3 regions of the Caldanaerobacter subterraneus subsp. tengcongensis MB4 genome follow, and region 1 is predicted to be linked to each of the others. Evidence: riboswitches for the same ligand, from Rfam matches in the RefSeq annotation. Region 1 holds a riboswitch; each other region holds the start of a gene.

What was found. Region 1 has a riboswitch for cyclic di-AMP ahead of TTE_RS04915 (cell wall hydrolase). Riboswitches for the same ligand answer to the same signal wherever they lie in the genome.
Region 2: another riboswitch for cyclic di-AMP. It lies ahead of TTE_RS04220 (C40 family peptidase); the one in region 1 lies ahead of TTE_RS04915 (cell wall hydrolase).
Region 3: another riboswitch for cyclic di-AMP. It lies ahead of TTE_RS09175 (ABC transporter substrate-binding protein); the one in region 1 lies ahead of TTE_RS04915 (cell wall hydrolase).

Annotation. Positions count from the first base shown of each region.
Region 1 is NC_003869.1:1,016,620-1,023,061, forward strand. It holds gene TTE_RS04895 (prephenate dehydrogenase) at 1-645, shown strand, start outside; gene aroA (3-phosphoshikimate 1-carboxyvinyltransferase) at 655-1,926, shown strand; gene TTE_RS04905 (response regulator transcription factor) at 1,945-2,634, shown strand; gene TTE_RS04910 (sensor histidine kinase) at 2,624-4,003, shown strand; cyclic di-AMP (ydaO/yuaA leader) riboswitch at 4,058-4,185, shown strand; gene TTE_RS04915 (cell wall hydrolase) at 4,185-4,991, shown strand; gene TTE_RS04920 (TMEM165/GDT1 family protein) at 5,038-5,601, opposite strand; gene TTE_RS04925 (creatininase family protein) at 5,733-6,442, shown strand, end outside.
Region 2 is NC_003869.1:888,279-894,720, reverse strand. It holds gene typA (translational GTPase TypA) at 1-1,147, opposite strand, end outside; gene TTE_RS04225 (ISLre2 family transposase) at 1,320-2,723, opposite strand; gene TTE_RS04220 (C40 family peptidase) at 2,848-3,768, opposite strand; cyclic di-AMP (ydaO/yuaA leader) riboswitch at 3,776-3,905, opposite strand; gene TTE_RS04215 (IS30 family transposase) at 4,181-5,224, opposite strand; tRNA gene TTE_RS04210 (tRNA-Leu) at 5,415-5,500, opposite strand; gene TTE_RS04205 (peptide ABC transporter substrate-binding protein) at 5,548-6,442, opposite strand, start outside.
Region 3 is NC_003869.1:1,849,323-1,855,764, forward strand. It holds gene TTE_RS09160 (ABC transporter ATP-binding protein) at 1-304, opposite strand, end outside; gene TTE_RS09165 (ABC transporter permease) at 305-1,237, opposite strand; gene TTE_RS09170 (ABC transporter permease) at 1,249-2,259, opposite strand; gene TTE_RS09175 (ABC transporter substrate-binding protein) at 2,308-3,864, opposite strand; cyclic di-AMP (ydaO/yuaA leader) riboswitch at 3,948-4,082, opposite strand; gene TTE_RS09180 (peptidoglycan D,D-transpeptidase FtsI family protein) at 4,198-5,859, shown strand; gene TTE_RS09185 (ABC transporter substrate-binding protein) at 5,861-6,442, opposite strand, start outside.

The DNA.
Region 1 (6,442 bases):
ACTCCTGTTGGTAAAATAGCTGATAGTGTTAAGAAGATATATCCTCATCTTAAAAAGGGATGCATAATAACTGATGTTGGGAGCACTAAAAAAGTTGTCATGGAAGAGATAGAAAAATTTCCACCTTCGGATTTTTACTTCATTGGAGGGCATCCTATGGCTGGCACTGAAAAGGCAGGGTACGATTATTCTCACCCTGACCTTTTTGTAAATTCTTTTTATTTCTTGATTCCTTCTAGCAGTGTGGAAGAAGGGATTTTAGAGATTTTTGTAAAAGAAATAATAAAAAAGATAGGTGCAAAACCTGTCATTGTAGATTATAATGAACATGACAGGATAGTAGGAGTTATAAGCCATGTTCCTCATATAGTTTCTACGGCACTTTCTAATTTTGCACACAGAGAATGCAAAGATGCCTTAAAATACGCTGCAGGAGGATTTAAAGATACTACGAGAATCGCTCTTTCTCAGACTGAAATGTGGAAGGACATAATTTTTAGCAATAGAGAAGTGGTTCTTGATTTACTAAGAAATTATAAAAACCTCCTCGAAGAATTTGTGTATCATCTGGAGAGAGGAGATGAAGAGTTTTTAGTGGACTTCCTTGACAAGGCCCGAGAATGCAGAAAAATACTAGAGGTATGAGGTGAGAAAATGGATGTAGAGGTAAAAAAGAAAAACAGCTTAAAAGGTGTTATTTCTGTCCCGGGAGACAAATCTATATCTCACAGAGCTGTTATGATAGGTTCAATAGCTGAAGGGCTAACAGAAGTAGAAAATTTTCTTGTTGCTAAGGATACTCTTTCTACTGTAGAGTGTATGAGAAAACTGGGTGTAGACATTAAATTGGAAAGAAATAGAGTGAAAGTGTATGGAAAAGGATTGTACCTTAGTAAGAGCAGTGAAGTGTTAGATGTAGGAAATTCTGGGACAACAATTAGGCTTTTGATGGGAATACTTGCAGGGCAAGAGTTTGAGACAATACTCACAGGGGATGATTCTATCAAGAGGCGGCCTATGGGAAGAGTGATAGTGCCTCTTACTCTCATGGGGGCTAAAATAGAGGCAAGGGAAGGGAATTTTGCTCCTGTCAAAATAAGAGGTGGAAAACTTCGAGGAATAGAGTATAAAATGCCTATTGCCAGTGCACAGGTTAAATCTAGCATAATGCTTGCAAGCCTTTATGCAGAAGGAAGGACAGTGATTGAAGAGCCTGCTTTATCGAGAAATCATACGGAGCTTATGCTTCAAACTTTTGGTGCAAGGATAGAGATAGATGGAAAGAAAATATTTTGTTATCCGGGAAGTAAATTAAAAGGGCAGAAAATTATAGTGCCTGGAGATATATCTTCTGCTGCCTATTTTATAGTGGCAGCAAATTTGCTTCCTAATTCAGAGGTGGTTATAAAAGATGTGAATGTAAATCCTACGAGAACAGGAATTATAGATGTTTTAAAAGGTATGGGAGGAAATGTTGAGCTTATAAATGAAAGATATGTGAATAATGAAAAAATAGCGGACATTGTAGTTAAAAGTTCTAAATTAAAGGGTATAGAAATCGGCGGAGACCTTATTCCTAAGCTTATTGATGAAATTCCTGTTATCGCAGTTGCAGCAGTTTTTGCTGAAGGAACCACTGTGATAAAAAATGCAGAAGAATTGAAGGTAAAAGAGAGCAACAGAATAAAATCAATGACATCAGAGCTTGGGAAAATGGGAGCTAAAATTTTTGAGACAGAAGATGGAATGATTATAGAAGGGACAGGCTTTTTAAGAGGAGCCGAAGTTGAGAGTTACAACGACCACCGTGTGGCCATGTCCTTGTGGATTGCTGGCCTTTTAGCAGAAGGTCGGACCATAATTAAGAAGGCTGAATGCGTCGACGTTTCATATCCCGATTTCTATAAGACATTTGATATGCTATAATTTTATTGGTGATGGCCAATGAAGGAAAAGATACTGATTGTAGAAGATGAAAGACAGATAGCGCGTTTTTTACAATTGGAATTCGAACACGAAGGCTATGAAGTAAAAATAGTTTACGACGGAACCTCAGGCGTGAAAGAAGCTTTAGAGGGCGATTATGACCTTGTGCTTTTGGATATAATGCTTCCAGGAATGGATGGATATGAAGTTTTGAAAAAAATAAGAGAAAACTCTGACATACCTGTTATAATGCTTACAGCAAAATATGAGGTGAAAGACAAGGTAAGAGGGCTAGACATTGGTGCAGATGACTATGTAACTAAGCCTTTTTCTATAGAGGAGCTTTTCGCTAGAGTGAGGGCTGCATTGAGAAAGAGAAATCCCAGTATTAAAAAAGATGTGCTGAAGTTTGCTGGTATTGTTATGGATTTGACTACTCATGAGGTCAGGAGGCAGGGAGTAAAAATTGACCTTACGAAAAAAGAGTTTGACCTTTTAGAATTTTTAATGAGAAATGCGAATATTGCTCTTTCTAGAGAAAAAATTCTGCGGTCAGTTTGGGGATATGACTATTATGGGGATACCAATGTAGTAGACGTGTACATAAGGTATTTGAGAAGCAAAATTGACGACCCATTTGACAGAAAATTGATTCACACTATAAGGGGAGTAGGTTACAGTTTGAGAGATGGTGAAGATGAAGATTAAATTGTTACCTCAGCGCATAACTTTAAAAATAGCGCTTCTTTATTCAGCAGTTTTTTCATTTGTGCTGATTTCTTTGAATGCCTCAGTGCTTTACACTTTGAAGTATTACCTTATATACCAATCAATGGAACAGGTGTCAACTCAAGCAGAGGTTATAAAGGCAAAACTTAGTGAAGCAAAACAAAATATGGACGGAGCTTTAAAAGACACAGCATTTTCTGGGATACCTGATGAAAATATTTATGTAAAAATATTTGATTCAAAAGGGCGATTGCTGTATTTATCTAAAAAATTAGAAAGAGTTGCGATTCCATATAATACTAATCTAGAAGTTCCTGTTAAGGTTGATGAATTTGATAAGGATTTAGTTTACTTAAATACAGTATTTAAAAAAGGCGATGCTACATTTTATATACAAGTTATAAAGGATATGAAGAATGAGTACGCTTTTTTAAAGCTTCTTTTTATTTTGATGTTTTTTGCTGATGGAGCTGGTATTTTCATTTCATTTGTGACAGGTTATTTTGTTACAAAAAGGGCATTAAGACCTGTAGATTACATGATAAAAGAAGTGAAAGACATAGATGCAAAAGGCTTAAATAAAAGACTTAAAGTTTACGGAGAGGAGGATGAACTCACAAGGCTGGCAAAGACCTTTAATGACATGTTGGACAGGCTTGAAGAGTCTTTTGCGCGTCAAAATAGATTTGTGTCTGATGCCTCCCATGAATTGAGGACTCCTATTTCTGTCATAAAAGGATATATTGACATGCTAGATAGATGGGGAAAAGACGACAGAGAAGTATTAGAAGAAGGAATTAAAGCCATAAAGAAGGAAACTTTAGAGATGGAAAGTCTTGTTGAAAAACTTCTTTTTTTAGCGAAGGGCGATGACAGGTCAATAAAGCTGGAGAGGGAAAGTTTTGATTTGAAAGAGATAGCAGAAGAAGTGGTCAGAGAGATTAAACTGATTTACGAAGGAAAAAATGTATCATTAAAAGGGGAAAATGTGAGAATAAATGCAGATAAGAAGCTTATAAAAGAGGTTTTGAGGATACTCCTTGATAATGCGGCAAAGTACACCTCAAAAAATGGCAACATAGAAATTGAAATAGGAAGTGGTGACGAGGCCTATATAAAGGTTAAAGACGATGGGATAGGAATACCCGAAGAGGATTTGCCGTATATTTTTGAGAGATTTTACAGAGTAGACAAAGCTAGGTCTAAAGATACAGGGGGCACGGGCTTAGGTCTTTCTATCGCAAAATGGATTGTAGAGGAACACGGTGGAGTGATTGGGGTAAAAAGCGAGGTAGGGAAAGGAACGGAGTTTACCGTGATGCTTCCGCTTATCAATGACAGCAAATGACTCTATTCCCATCAGTTTAATATGGACAGAGTTTTTGTATTCCGTGTATAATTTAGTTAAAACATGCCGAATCCCCGATAAGGGGTACGGGGGATGTAAATTTGGGGTGAATCCACGTATTGTGGTAGGGTGGCCCTCACCCGAACCCGTCAACTAACCTCGGAGGCAAAGGGGGTAAATCATGTCCAAAGTTCACCTCAAAGTAAAGCCTCTCATCGCATTAATTATCGGAGGACTATTTTTATTTCAAGCTGCCTTTGCCGCTACTTATACTGTGAAACCAGGAGATACTTTATGGGGGATAAGTCAAAAATACGGCATTACTTACACTAAATTGATGGCTCTAAACGGGTTACAGACTACTACAATATATCCTGGCCAAGTGTTGCAAGTGCCTGGTAATGATAACACATATGTGGTTCAAAAAGGCGATAGCTTGTACTTAATAGCTAAAAAATATGGAATTACCGTAGATGCGTTAAAAGCTGCAAACGATTATAAAAGCGATATCATATATCCAGGTCAGGTGTTTATCATACCAAAGCCTGTTAATTCTTCCTCTCGAACATATAATGATGTCAGCAGAGGTTATGTTCAAAGGAGTGTAATACCTTACACTCCAGAGGAATTTGACCTTCTTGCGCGACTCGTTACAGCAGAAGCGGATGGAGAGCCGTATCAGGCTAAAGTAGCAGTAGCAGCTGTAGTGATAAATAGAGTGAAAAGCGGTATTTTTCCCAATACTATAAAAGATGTCATATATCAAGTGGATGCGTGGGGGAATTACCAATTTACTCCTGTACTCAATGGCTGGATAAATAGGCCTGCATCTACAGATGCTATAGCTGCTGCAAGAGATGCTCTAAATGGCATTGACCCCACTAATGGAGCTTTATATTATTTTGACCAGAGCTCCACTAATGCCTGGTTGTGGTCCTTACCCATAGCGGCAAGAATAGGCAATATGGTTTTTTGTTACGGGAAATAAAGCGATGAGAGGGGTAAGAGGCGGAGTAACCGCCTCTTTTTTACTTTTATTTGTAAAAGAGCTTATATAACAGGGAAAAGGCAAATGCTATAAAAACTGCAGAAGATATGTATTTTAAATAGTTGTGAGAAATTTTTTTATTGAAATAAGAACCTATAATTATTCCTATCACATCTGCCATGAACATGCCTAGAGTTGTTCCCAGAAGTATATAAAAAGGCTGACGATAGGAAGCAGTTAAAGCAATAGTGGTCAGCTGTGTTTTGTCTCCAAATTCTGAAAGGACGTAAGTGATTATTATAGTTAAAAGAGGAGGATAATGAGAGGTTATTATTTTTCCGTTTTCTGACTCTTTATGGCTCAGAGAAAAGACTCCAAAAAATAAAACCAAAAGAGCAGCCAAAAATTTCATATAAAAGTTTGGTATGTGTTCTCCCATATATGAACCAAATAATACTGCAATACCGTTATTTATTAGTGCTGCAATTAATACACTTACTAAAACGGTTCTGGCTTTGAATAAAGAGGCAAATGCTATTGACATGAGTTGTGATTTGTCTCCCATTTCAGAAGCGAATACTAGAAAAAACGAGGTAAACAACGTTTCCATTTTAGTTCCTCCCAAAGTATTATACAGTAGTTATTGTAAAAAAATTATCTTTTCGTGTCAACTTGTAAGTCAGTTGTTTTAACACCTAAAAAATGTTATTTTTAGATTAGAAAAATTTTGGAGGTGTTTTTATGTATTTAATAAATTACACTTCTGATGACTTTCAAAAACATCTGCAAAAATCAGATACAGTAATAGTGCCTATCGGTTCTGTGGAAGCTCACGGTCACCACCTTCCTCTGGGTACAGACATTTTTTCCCCCAGGCTTTTTTGCCAGATGATTGAAGAAAAAATTGGTGATTATGTGTGGATTGCTCCTGAGATACCCTATGGTCAAAGCTATGACCTTTCAGTCTATCCCGGAACAATTCACGTGCCTTCAGAAGTATTAGCAGAATACGTATATGCTGTTGGAAAAAGCTTGTATGAAAACGAGCTTAAAAAGCTTATATTTTTAAATGGGCATGGAGGAAATATCAATGCTTTGAACCTTGCCAGTGAAAAACTGGCGCAGCTGGGTATGACGGTGTTGACAATAAACTGGTGGTTAGACTTTTCAAAAGAGATTCTTACCATCACAGAAGGGCAGGGACATGCGGGAGAAGACGAGACGTCGGCTATTTTATATTACGATGAGAGGCTTGTGCAAATGGACAAAGCGACAAAGAATTTCAAGAAACCTCTTTACAGGGTTTATTTTAAGGACAGGGGAAAAATACTTTATGAAAATGCTATGTCAGGTGATGCTACACTTGCTACAAAAGAAAAGGGGGAGAAAATCTTTAAACTTCTGACAGAAAAGATTGTTGAAATAATTTTAAATGTGCGAAATGGAAAATA
Region 2 (6,442 bases), 130 kb from region 1:
GCTCATATCCTTCCCTTCTCATAGTCTCAATCAAAATAGAAAGGTGCAATTCTCCTCTGCCAGAAACCTTAAAAGAATCAGGGGAATCTGTCTCCTCCACTCTTAAAGCCACATTTGTCTCCAGTTCCTTAAAAAGTCTTTCTCTTAGATGTCTAGAAGTCACGTATTTCCCTTCTGTTCCTGCAAAGGGACTGGTATTCACACTAAAAGTCATGGACACAGTAGGCTCCTCAATTTCTACAAAGTCTACAGGTTCAGGGTTGTCCTTATCCGCTATTGTCTCTCCTATCTCAATATCTCTAATTCCCGAAACGGCTACTATATCCCCAAGTTTTGCCTCTTCCACAGGCACCCTTCTTAATCCCTCAAATTGGTATATGTTGTTTATGTTGAACTTCTGAATACTTCCACCCTTTTTGCATATCGCCACTTCTTCTCCAGCTTTAATTCTGCCTCTCACTACCTTTCCAATAGCAATCCTGCCGATGTAGTCGTCATAGTCCAAAGTAGTGACTATAAGCTGAAAAGGTCCCTCTATGTCTCCTGAAGGAGCAGGAATGTATTTTATTATAGTTTCAAATAGAGGCCTTAAATCACGAGATTCCTCCTTTAAATCTAATTTTGCTATGCCACCTTTTCCAGAAGTATACACAACAGGAAAATCAATCTGGTCATCATTGGCGCCAAGCTCTATAAAGAGGTCAAAAACCTCGTCAATGACCTCATTTGGCCTTGCATCAGGCCTATCAATTTTACTTATTACAACTATTGGCTTTAAATCAAGCTCCAAAGCCTTGCTCAAAACAAATCTCGTCTGGGGCATAGGTCCTTCAAAAGAGTCTACCAGAAGAAGCACTCCATCTACCATCTTCAAGACTCTTTCAACTTCACCGCTAAAATCAGCATGTCCTGGCGTATCAACTATATTTATTTTCACATTTTTATACCTTACCGCCGTATTCTTAGCTAATATTGTTATTCCTCTTTCTCTTTCAAGGTCATTAAAGTCAAGTATTCTCTCTTCCACTTTCTCATTCCACCTGAATATACCGCTCTGTTTTAACATGGCATCCACCAAAGTAGTCTTGCCGTGGTCTACATGAGCTATAATCGCTACATTTCTTACATCTTCCCTTACTGCCCTCATAAGGTATCTCCTTCCATAAAAAGGTATATCATGTACAGTATTATATGATATACCAAGCCATCAAAATAGTCAATATAAAAAGAGCACTTTGATAGTGTCAAGATACTGTAGGATTTTTTTAAGACAACCCCTGAAACTTAGTTAATTTCAGCCTTCAACTTATCATGCTTTTTTATATAACTTGTGCATATTTTAATGCTCTTAAAACCCTATATATTGGCGTTACTTTCCCTATATTCAAAACTGTAATATTGTTTATCTTTTCATTTGTAGACGTTTTAACTCTCCTTACCGCTTCTTTTATTTGCTTCTTCGTTAATTTGTAACTTCCTGCATTTATATTCTTTTTCTTGCCCCATTCTACTTCTCTTAAGTCTCCTCCATTCTTGCTAAATACCCTTAATTTCGCCATTAGTTTTAATCCTTCTCTGCTCCACCCTAATGGATTCCTGCTTAGTCTTGCTGAAAATACATGGCTTATATGTCCTTCTGCACTGCACCCTATTACATCTTCGTCTTCGTTGTATATTTTTATCCCTTCCCAATTGTTTAGTATGTATTTCTTTGCTTCTTTTATCTTCTCTTTCTCTCTCTCTTCCTCTGCTGCCTTTATTAACTCATCAAATACCTTCTTTACTCTTTCTTTATCCCCTTCATTTATTGCTCTCCATATCTTATCCCTATACTTTGGCTCTTTTGATGTAGCTTTTAATACGTATTTGTTTAAATGATATCTGTCTAGTACAAACCTTGATTTTAATATCCATTTTAATCCCTCTTTTATCCACGGTGCCCCATCTCCTGCTATGTATATCTTCTCTATCTTCTCTTCTTTGTAATTGTCTTCTATGTAATTTGCTACATCTATCCATATGTCTTCAGGTTTCTCTCCTACATATGCTTTGTAATAGACATTCTTCAGTACGTTCCTTCCGTTTTTCTCTTCTCTACCTTCATGTATGTATACTAATCGTGGAGTTTCATCTCTCCCGTCCTGTAAAGGTACATGGTCCTCGTCTGCCTCTATGTATAAAACCCTTACTTCTTTCTTTTCTTTTATTTCTCTCTTTACTTCTACTTCCCCTATTTCCCTTATTGCATTTAATACCGTCTGTTTACTTAACTCCTCTGGACATGCTTTTTTACTACTTCTCTCATATGATTCTTCTATTGCGTTTTCTACTAACTTTATCTTTACTCCCTTTTCTATCCTATCGTGCCGTCCTATCTCTAATGCATCATCCACCAAATATGTATATCTCCCATCCTCTTTAGATTTGTAATATGTCCTCTCATATTCAATATCCCCAAGGACTGTCGTTAATCTCTTTTTATCTTTCCTCTCTACTACCCATTTTTCTTTCCTTCTCTTGTCTTCTTTTATTATCCTATCTAACTCTTCAATAATTGCTTCTATTGCCCCTCTACCTAGTTTGTCCGTGAGTTCCTTTATCCTTGCTACAAGCTCTGTAATATTCATTCCTTTGTTTAACAAATCACCAAAAATTTCTACTACTTCCTCAGTGAAATTTAGAGCATTTTGTAGTATAATATCCTCAAAGATATGTTTTTTCACAAGAGACACCCCTTTCTGTGATGTTTTGTTTCCAAGTTCTATTTTATCACAGGGGTTGTCTCTTGTTTTTTTCACTCAAAAAATCCTACGATAATTTTACACTATGGAGCACTTTTAAAGTGCTCTATTTAATCACTCTTTTTGCTTTTACATAGTGGGAAAGGTAATAACCTTCATTTAGAGGACTTATAATCACCTTTCCAGCCCCTGAAGAAGCGTGTATGAACTGTCCATCTCCAATATATATCCCTACGTGATTTATAATGCTACTTCCCAGAGTTCTAAAAAATACCAAGTCACCTTTTTCTAAGCTGTCGCGAGTAACCGTATCCCCTACGTTAGCCTGCTCATCCGCAGTCCTGGGTAAACTAAAACCAAAGTTTGAAAATACATACGATACAAAGCCCGAACAGTCAAAACCTTTAGGAGAACTTCCACCATACACGTACCTCGTACCCAGAAAAGACTTGGCAAAATCTATTAATTTATCTACGAGGCTTCTGTCCACTTCCCCTCTTGATGCATAAACCCCGCTTCTGACTGATAAGTACTCCCTGTAAATCCAGCCTTCCTGTCCATTTGAAAGTTTCACTTTGTACCAGCCGTTCTGCCTGTCTAAAACCTCAACCTGGGTACCTTTACTAAGCTGCATCAAAACTTTCCCTGATAAGCTGCCTTCACTCCTTAAATTTACATAATTTCCCGTCACAACTCCTACGCTAACTTCACCCGTATCTCCGCGCGAAACTCCATTAGAAGACCTGACTGATAAGTACTCTCCGTAAATCCAGCCCTCTCTTCCATCAGAAAGCCTTATCCTGTACCAGTCACCTTGCTTCTCTAAAACAGTAACTACTTCGTCCTTACTCACTTGCGTAATTACGCTGCCAGAGAGGCTCCCCTCTGTTCTCACATTTACATAATTCCCCGTAACCTTTCCAACCCCTAATCCCTCTGCAAAAACTGGATGCAAAAAAGAATTCCCTATTAATGTCATGCCAAAGACAGAAACACCAAAAATAATTTTACCTATTTTCGATTCCATTTTGCAAATCTCCTTCCTTTAATGCCTCCGGAGTTAGCTGTCGGGTGCGGGACAGAAGGCATCCCTACTGCGGGAATCCGCAGATTAACCCCAAAAAGCGGTTCCTCCGTACCTTTCGGATTCGGCAAGATTGCAAACTTGTCTTTTTTTCTATCTTACCATACAGAAACTTCAAAGTCAATGTTTACATTACATTTTCTTAAAAAAATTTAATCTTTTATAAATTGCAATATTAAATGCAACACCTAATGAAAATCATGTAGATATAGGATTTGGAACAAATCATATATAACCTTAAGCCCATCTTAGTTAACAAATTGAGCGAAGGTCGTGATTTGTCAAGGGTTAAAGTCAGTCGAAGCCTGCCCCTTGACAAATCACGAACGAGCTCTAAACTTTATAAGGGATGGGCTTAACAGATTTTTGCCAGCTCTTCATAAAAGTATTCCTTAGGCGTTTTGTAATTTAACAATTTTCGTGGAAGGTTATTAAGCCAGTTTTCTACTCTCTTTATCGTATCTATAGATAAATCTTTAATACTTTTACCTTTAGGGATGAAACGTCGTATAAGACCGTTATGTCGTTCATTTGTAGCTCTTTCCCAAGATGAATATGGATGTGTATAATATACTTCTACGCCATATTCTAAAAGAGCACTTTCTAAATCACTAAACTCTGTACCATTATCAGATGTTATGGTTTTAAAGACCTTGCTTAAATTGTCACCAAACATATCTTTTAATTTTGATAATGCATCTTTAACAGATTTATTGTCTTTTGCATCTAATAAGAATATTATTTCATGGCGAGTCTTACGCTCTATTAATGTTAAAAGGACCTTGTCATTAGATTTCTTGCCAATTAACGTATCTATTTCCCAATGCCCAAAAACTTCACGGCTTTCAACTTCTTTAGGCCTAAAATCAATACTTTTACCCATAATACGTTTATTTTTACGGTTTTGTTTCTTCCTTGGTTTTAAGCGTAGTTTTAAAGGTAAATCAATGTTTTTAACTTTTAATAATCCTCTATCTATATAGTTGTACAGTGTTTTAGTACAAACAATAGTTTTATTATTCCAGCTTGGGTCCTTTTTACAATAACCTACAACTGCATCTGGTGACCATTTTTCATTTAATATTTTATTTTCAGCATATTTCAAGAAATCTTCTGCTTTAGCTACTTTAAATTTAGCTCCGCAATTTGAGCGATTTTTTTCGTAGATAGCTTGACCGGTTTCAGGAAAATAGCTTGTATAAGAAGATAAATCACTTCTAAGTTGTGTAGTAGTTCCACGTTTAATTTCACGGCTTATAGTGCTTGGAGATCGATTAAGTTTTTTAGCAATATACCGAATACTTCTTCCTTCTTTGAGTAATGCATAGATCTCTCCTCGTTCGTAGCTACTTAAGTGTTTAAAAGAACGCTTTTTTGTGGTATCATTATTATGAACCATAGTGAAAATCCTCCTTGTATGATGTTTAGTTGACACCTATATCATACACGATTTTCACTATGGTTTCTATTCTTTTATCTGTTGCATTTAATTATACAACTAACCAAAAATTTAATCTTTTCTTAATATAGTTTATAAAAATTTAATCTTTGTGACACAAAAAAATAAAGGGGTTTTCCCCTTTTCTCTCTGGTGCGGCGGGTGGGACTTGAACCCACACGGGATTAGCCCATACGCCCCTCAAACGTACGCGTCTGCCAGTTCCGCCACCGCCGCGAAACTTCCTTGTACGTCATAAATTATATAATCTTTTATCTCACCTGTCAATACTGTTTTTTTAAATACCAACTAGAAATATTGTTAAAAACATTAAAAGAAGTGGGGTCAATCCCTTTTACATTACCATAGGCCATAACGGCGCCTTCTAAGTAAAAAAGCCCTATCACTGGCTGTTCTTCAGCCAAAAATTCCCCTACCTTATAATAGTTATTTCTTAAACTTTTTTCATCTGTTTCTGAAAATACTTTGTTAAAGAGGTCATCAAGTGATGGATTGCTATATCCCATAAAATTGTCTTTCCCTCTCGTCATAAACATGGAAGAAATATCCTGATTATAGTTTAAGTTCCACTCCATTAAAGCCAAATCAAAATTCCCTGAAAAAACAGATTTAAGCAAGTCATCCCATGAAGCAGGGACTACATTTATATCAATTCCAATTTCTTTTAGATTGGTCTTTATAATCTGCGCCACTTTTAAAAGGTATGGATTGTCAGAATTTACTAGCAAATTAAACTTAAGCTGATATCCGCCTTTTGTGCCTATCCCGTTTGCCTTTAACCACCCAGCATCCTGTAGCACCTTATCAGCTTCTTTTATGCTGTAGACAGAAGCGATCTTAGGGCTATAAAGCCAGGAATCAGGTCTTATCGGAACATTAGATTTTAATCCGTGCTTAAAATAAACCTCTCTTAAAATCCTGTCCACATCTATTCCATAGGCTATAGCCTTTCTCACAGCCACATCTGAAAATACCTGTTTTTTTAGATTTGGTGCCAAAAATACGTACCTTTGCAGCGTGTACTTGTATATGTTTATACTAGAATTCTCCCTGTACTTATCCCAGTCCACATCCTTAATAAAAGTAAAATCTGCTTCTTTGCTCAGAAAAGAAGTTATCATGGCATTTTCATCAGACACTATTTTAAAATTTATCTCT
Region 3 (6,442 bases), 830 kb from region 1:
GATTTAATGTGGTCATTGGGTCTTGAAATATCATGGCTATGTCCTTTCCCCTTATTTCCCTCATCTGAGAAGCCGATTTTTTGAGAAGGTCCTCTCCTTCAAAGAGAATTTCCCCTTCTACAATTTTGCCCGGGTAAGGGACAAGCCTTAAAATAGAAAGCAAAGTCATGCTTTTTCCTGAGCCCGATTCTCCTACCAGGCCTAAAATTTTTCCTCTTTCAAGTGTTAGGTCAATCCCATTTACCGCTTTTACTACTCCCCTGTCTGTCTCAAAAACCACTTTCAAGTTCCTAATCTCAAGCATTTATTCACTTCCTTCCACTTTAAGCCTTGGGTCTAATATATCTCTCAATCCTTCTCCAAAAAGGTTAATACTGAGTACAAGTATCACTAAAGCTATGCCTGGAAGAGTAGATATCCAGTAGGCGTCAAATATGTGGTTCCTTCCAGAGTTTATTAAAGAACCCCATGTAGGAATATCCGGTGGCACACCTAAACCTAAATAGCTCAAAGATGCTTCCATTATTATCATGTATCCCATTCTCAATGTGGCAAGGACAAATATTGACTGGAATATATTAGGCAGAATTTCTGATACAATTATCGCACCATCGCTTCTTCCCAAAGCCTGAGCAGCTTCTACATATTCTTTATTTTTCTCCTCCAAAACTTCACCTCTTACCAGCCTAAAAAATTCCACCCAGCTTTTAAATGTCAGAGCTAAAATCAAATTCCAGAATCCGGGCCCCAAAACTGCCATTACTCCCACCGCAAATATTAAGAAAGGAAAAGAAAGCAAAAAATCAGCAAAGCGCGAAATCACCGTATCAACTGTTCCTCTGTAGTATCCTGCGATTGCTCCTAAGAAAGTCCCAATAGAGGCAGAAATCAAAACAGTCAAAAAGCCAACCAGTATTGATATTCTAGAACCGTATATAATCTGTGTCAGCAAATCCCTTCCTACCTGGTCAGTTCCCAGAGGATGTGCCCACGTTCCTCCACTCCACACAGGGGACAATAGTCTTGCTGAAAGGTCTGAGTATTTAACGCTGTAAGGTGAAATAAAAGGTGCGAATACAGCCATTAAAATATAGGCTATGATTGTAAGCATTCCAATTAAAGCAGTTGGATGCTTTTTTATCTTCCCTAAAAGGCTTAAAAGGTTAGTTATTAAATTTGATTTTTTATAAGATACTTCATAATACTTTGCAGGCACTATTCCATTTTTTATAGTCATTCAAACACCCCCTACAGTTCAATCTTGGGGTCCAGATAAGTGTAGAGTATATCTACCAAAAGATTTGCCATGACAAAAGTGAAGGCGTAAAACATTACGACTCCCTGGACCAGAGGATAATCCCTGTCAAATATCGCAGTCACAACAAGCCTGCCTATTCCAGGCCATCCAAAGACATTCTCAACTATCATATTTCCCCCTAAAAGTGCTCCTACTTCCATGCCTAAAACTGTAACTGTTGGAATCAATGCGTTTCTTACAGCATGCTTAAGTATTACTAATTTCTCAGGCACTCCCTTAGCCCTTGCGAAGACCACATAGTCATTTCTTAAGACCTCCAGCATACTGGACCTCATAACTCTTGCCAAAACAGCTGCTAAAGGAGCTGATAAAGTTAGAGCAGGCAAGAAAAGATGCCTCAAACTGCTCACAAATGCTTCCCAGTCTCCAGCAAGAAGCGAATCAATCGTGTAAAAACCAGTTACCTTAGGTATATAAATTAGAAAATTTATTCTGCCCTGACTCGGAAGTAAATTTAATTTGGCTGAAAAAATTAGAATAAGTATTAATCCCAGCCAGAAAGAAGGCATTGATATTCCTGTAAAAGAGATTGCCATCATAGTTCTGTCAAGCCAGGAATTCTGTTTGACAGCAGATATAATCCCTATGGGGATACCTATTAAAATCCCAAGAGTTAAGGCTGCCAGAGCAAGTTCAATTGTAGCAGGTAGAGTCTCTCTGATAAGTTCAATTACAGGAACTCCTTTTGTTATAGACTTTCCCAAATCTCCCTTTAAAAGATTTGTGAGGAAAATGTAAAGCTGTGTGTATATAGGTTTATCAAGGTTAAACTCCTTTTTTAAAAGCTCTATGTCCTGCTGTGATACCATGCTTTCTTTTCCCATCATTATGTCAACGGGGTCTCCCGGAGTAAATCTCATAAATACAAATACTGTTATGGCTATTGCTAGCATTATAGGAATTGTGTACAAAACTCTCTTTAAAACCTTCGCTTCCCTCATAAAAATTCCCCCATCCACTTTAGAGTAAAAAGGGTCATTAACCCCTTTTTACTCATTAGAAAGCTTCACTCTGTGCATATTTTCTCTACCGTCCATACTCGGCTGCCAGTTTTCTACATTTTTAGTCGCAGCTTCTACAGTTTTCAGAGAATATCCAAACACCCATGGAGCATCGTCATATATTATCTCCTGAGCCTTGTAATAAAGCTCTTTTCTTTTAGCATTGTCTGTCTCTTTTGCCGCTTCGTCTAGGAGCCTATCAACCTCTGGATTGCTGTAGAAAGAATAGTTTCCTCTTTCACCTGTCTTGAGCTTTGGATTTAAGAAATCAAATGGGTCAAGATATGCATTTCCCCAGTCAGTAAGGTACAACTGCCTGGTGCCTTTCTGTATTTCTGACTGCAAAACTCCCCATTCCCAGGTTCTTACAGAAGCTTTTATACCTACTTTTTCAAGCATGTTAACTATAGCCAAAGCTTCCTCTTCTCTAAAAGGCTGAGTATCTATTACAACTTTCAAATCGCGAACTCCAGCCTCTTTTAAAAGCTCTTTTGCCTTGTCAGGATTGTACTCATAGGGCTTTAAATCTGTGTTCGCAGCAAAGGCATAGGGAAGCATTGGCCCTGCAAGTCTCACCCCATAGCCTTTGTAAATTTCTTTTACAATAGAATCCATGTCTATTGCGTAATTTAAAGCCTGCCTTACCTTTTTATTGTCAAAAGGTGGCATTTTATTGTTTATCTCAAGGATGTAGACTCTTGTTCCATCGTTCTCCTTTACCTGTATGTTTGGATTTTTCTTAAGCCTTTCTATCATATCAGGTGGAATGTACTGAACTATATTTACTTCTCCTTTTTCCAAAGCAGCTATTGCAGTAGAGGGCTCAGGTATCATTCTAAATACAACTCTTTTTAGACTTGGAGGACCAACAGGGGGAATGTCTGGAGAACCACCGTAATATCCATCATACCTTTCTAAAACTATCTGCTCATCCAATTTCCCAGATACATATTTAAAAGGTCCTGCTCCTATAGGATGCTTTAAAAATTCCTCGTACCCTACTTCTTCATAATATTTTTTAGGTATTATCTGCTGATGGACTAAAGCCTGAAGTAAAACTGGGAAAGGCTCTTTTAAGATAAATCTAACAGTGTAATCATCAATTTTTTGAACATCCTCCACGGGTCCCATTAAGCCTTTTCTTGGAGAAGTTTTCCCTTCAAGTCCTCCCTCTTTTATTATTCTATTAAATGTAAATACGACATCATCGGCTGTAAGAGGGTCTCCATTTTGAAAAGTTACGCCTTTCCTTATCTTAAATTCCCATTCTGTAGGCGATATAATCTCCCAAGACTCTGCTATTTCAGGGACTACTTTTCCATCGTATGTCCGCGTCACAAGCCCATCAAATATGTTTCTCAAAACTGTCTCAGTCTCTCTATCTCTGTAATCAGCCGGATCCAATGTCACAATGCTGCCCTTATTTAAAGCTATTACAATGGTTCCTCCATCTTTTTCTGAAGTTACTTTCTTAGAAGATGTACATCCCCCTAAAACGAGCAAAAGTGATAAAAGAAGTGCCAAAAGGATAGCAGTTTTTTTCATAATAAAATATACCCCCTTCAAATGTAAATTTATGGTAAGGACGGGGGTATAAAAAGGCCGCCGAAATATCCAGCGGTCCCGGATATTTCTCCTTCCCACGCTTGCGAGGTTAGCTGACGGGCTCGGGTCGAAGGAGTAACCCTACTCTTCCCGTAGGAAGAGATTCGCCCCAAAAGTGTGGGTCCCCCGCCCCTTTTCGGGTTCAGCGATAACGATTAAGTTGTTGATTAAATTGTACCATACTTTTACCAGTTAGTCAAATACAGACTATCCCAACCCGTCCTTTGTGTGATATAATTATCTTGAAAACAAATATAAAAGGAGTAGAAAGTCGTGACAAAGAGCCTTAAACTTCGCACTTTTTTTCTTTTTGTATTTTTTCTAATCCTTTTTTCCATACTTATAGGAAGGCTTGTGTGGATACAGGTTGTAAACGCTGAAAAGCTCTCCCTTGCCGTAGAAAGGCAGACAACAGCAGACATAATAATAAGGCCCCAGAGAGGAAATATCTACGATGTAAACGGCAATATACTCGCCTGCAATGTGCCTGCTGCGGATGTTTACGCCTCTCCAAAATACATAAAAGACCCCGAGAAGGCTTCAGAAGAACTGTCAAAATATTTATCTATCAGCAAAGAAGCCCTCTTCAAGGTTTTATCTAAAAAAGATTTGGAATGGACAGTGCTTGAAAGATTTGTTCCAATGGAAAAAGCTCTATCCATAAAAAAGCTCAACATCCCTGGAATATATGTAGAGGATACTTCTATGAGAAACTATCCAAATGGATCAATGCTTTCGCAGGTCCTGGGGTTTACTGGAGTAGATGGATACGGTCTATATGGCCTTGAATACTCCCTTGACAGGTATTTAAGCGGAGTTCCGGGAAGAGAGATATCTTTAGTAGACAGGGAAGGACACAAAGTAGGAATACCCAGCAAATACTACAAGCCAAAAGAAGGCGAAGACGTAGTTTTGACTGTTGATTCCGTCATTCAGGCTTATACAGAGAGAGCTATTAAAAAAGCTTATGAGAAGTACAAACCAGAAGATGGAATAACTGCAATTGTCATGAATCCAAAGACAGGAGAAATCCTGGCAATGGCAAATCTTCCGGACTTTGACCCAAATGACCCGCAAAAAGTCCCTTCACAGGAATACTGGGCAAATCCAGCTGTATCCAGTATTTACGAACCTGGTTCTGTGTTTAAAGTAATAACAGCAGCAGCGGCGCTGGACTCCGCCGTGGTAACCCCTGAAGAGCAATTCTTTGACCCAGGGTATTATGAAGTGTCCGGCAAAAAAATTAGAAGCTGGACAGTCCTTGGAAACATCACTTTTTCTCAGGCCATAGAAAAGTCCAGCGATACAGTTTTTATACAAGTCGCCGAAAGGTTAGGGTTAGACACTTTTTATAAATACATACAGGCCTTTGGCTTTGGCGCCCCTACAGGCATTGAACTTCCTGGCGAGGCAAGCGGAATGATTTTGCCTAAGGATAAGGTGTATCCTGTTGACTTTGCCACCATGTCCTTTGGACAGGGAATTGCAGTAACCCCCATTCAGATGATTACAGCCTTCTCAGCAGTTATAAACGGCGGAGACCTCATGTACCCACATATTGTAAAATACATTAAAAGTGAAGGCAAAATTGTAAAAGAATTTAAACCCCAAGTAGTGAGGCAGGTAATATCCAAAGAGACTTCTGACACCCTAAGGTACATATTAGAAAAAACAGTGACAGAAGGAACAGGACAATTGGCTCAGGTTCCCGGTTACAGGGTTGGCGGCAAAACTGGCACTACAGAAAATTACCAGAAAGGGAAATACACTGCTTCTTTTGCAGGCTTTGCTCCTGTGGAAAATCCAAAAATAGCGGTTCTTGTCATTGTAAAAAATCCGACGCAAGGTGGACATATGGGAGGAGAAGTAGCTGCTCCAATAGCCCAGGAAATACTGAAAGATACACTCACTTATTATGAAGCAGTGAGAAAATAGCTCACTCGCCTACTTCTTTTTTTATCCCCTCAATGACCTCATAAGCGCTCTTTCCTTCCTTAATCCCTTCCTTTACTCTTTCAATAACGAGGTTATTGACCTTCTCCCACTTATCCCATAGGGGAGGCAGTTCTGTGTATTTCACCGCCTCTTCAATTTTTTTCATCTTCTCCTCGCCAATCTCTATTCCCTTTTTTGTAGGTACATACCCTAATTTTAATACTCCTTCTTGATCTTGTACAATAAATTTTATAAGCCTATATTCCATCTCTAACTTCTTTAAATCTTTGTCTTTTTTTATGCCATACCCGTACACTTTTGGAGAAATTGTCAGAGGTATGCCACTTTCTCCCGTAGGATAAAAAGCCACATCAAACTCAAATAATTTGCCCTTTTTAAACAGATTGCTAAGCTCAGCAATTTTATAACTTTCTTCCACTAATGCAGCTGTATTTTTATATAGAGTAAACTCATCCCACAGTTTTTTTCTATCTCCTTCCAGTGAAACTGGATTTATCACACTGTATCTTCCAGCCATGTCAAGCACTTTTTGAAGTGAGGAAATCGCCTGTGGTCCAAAAAA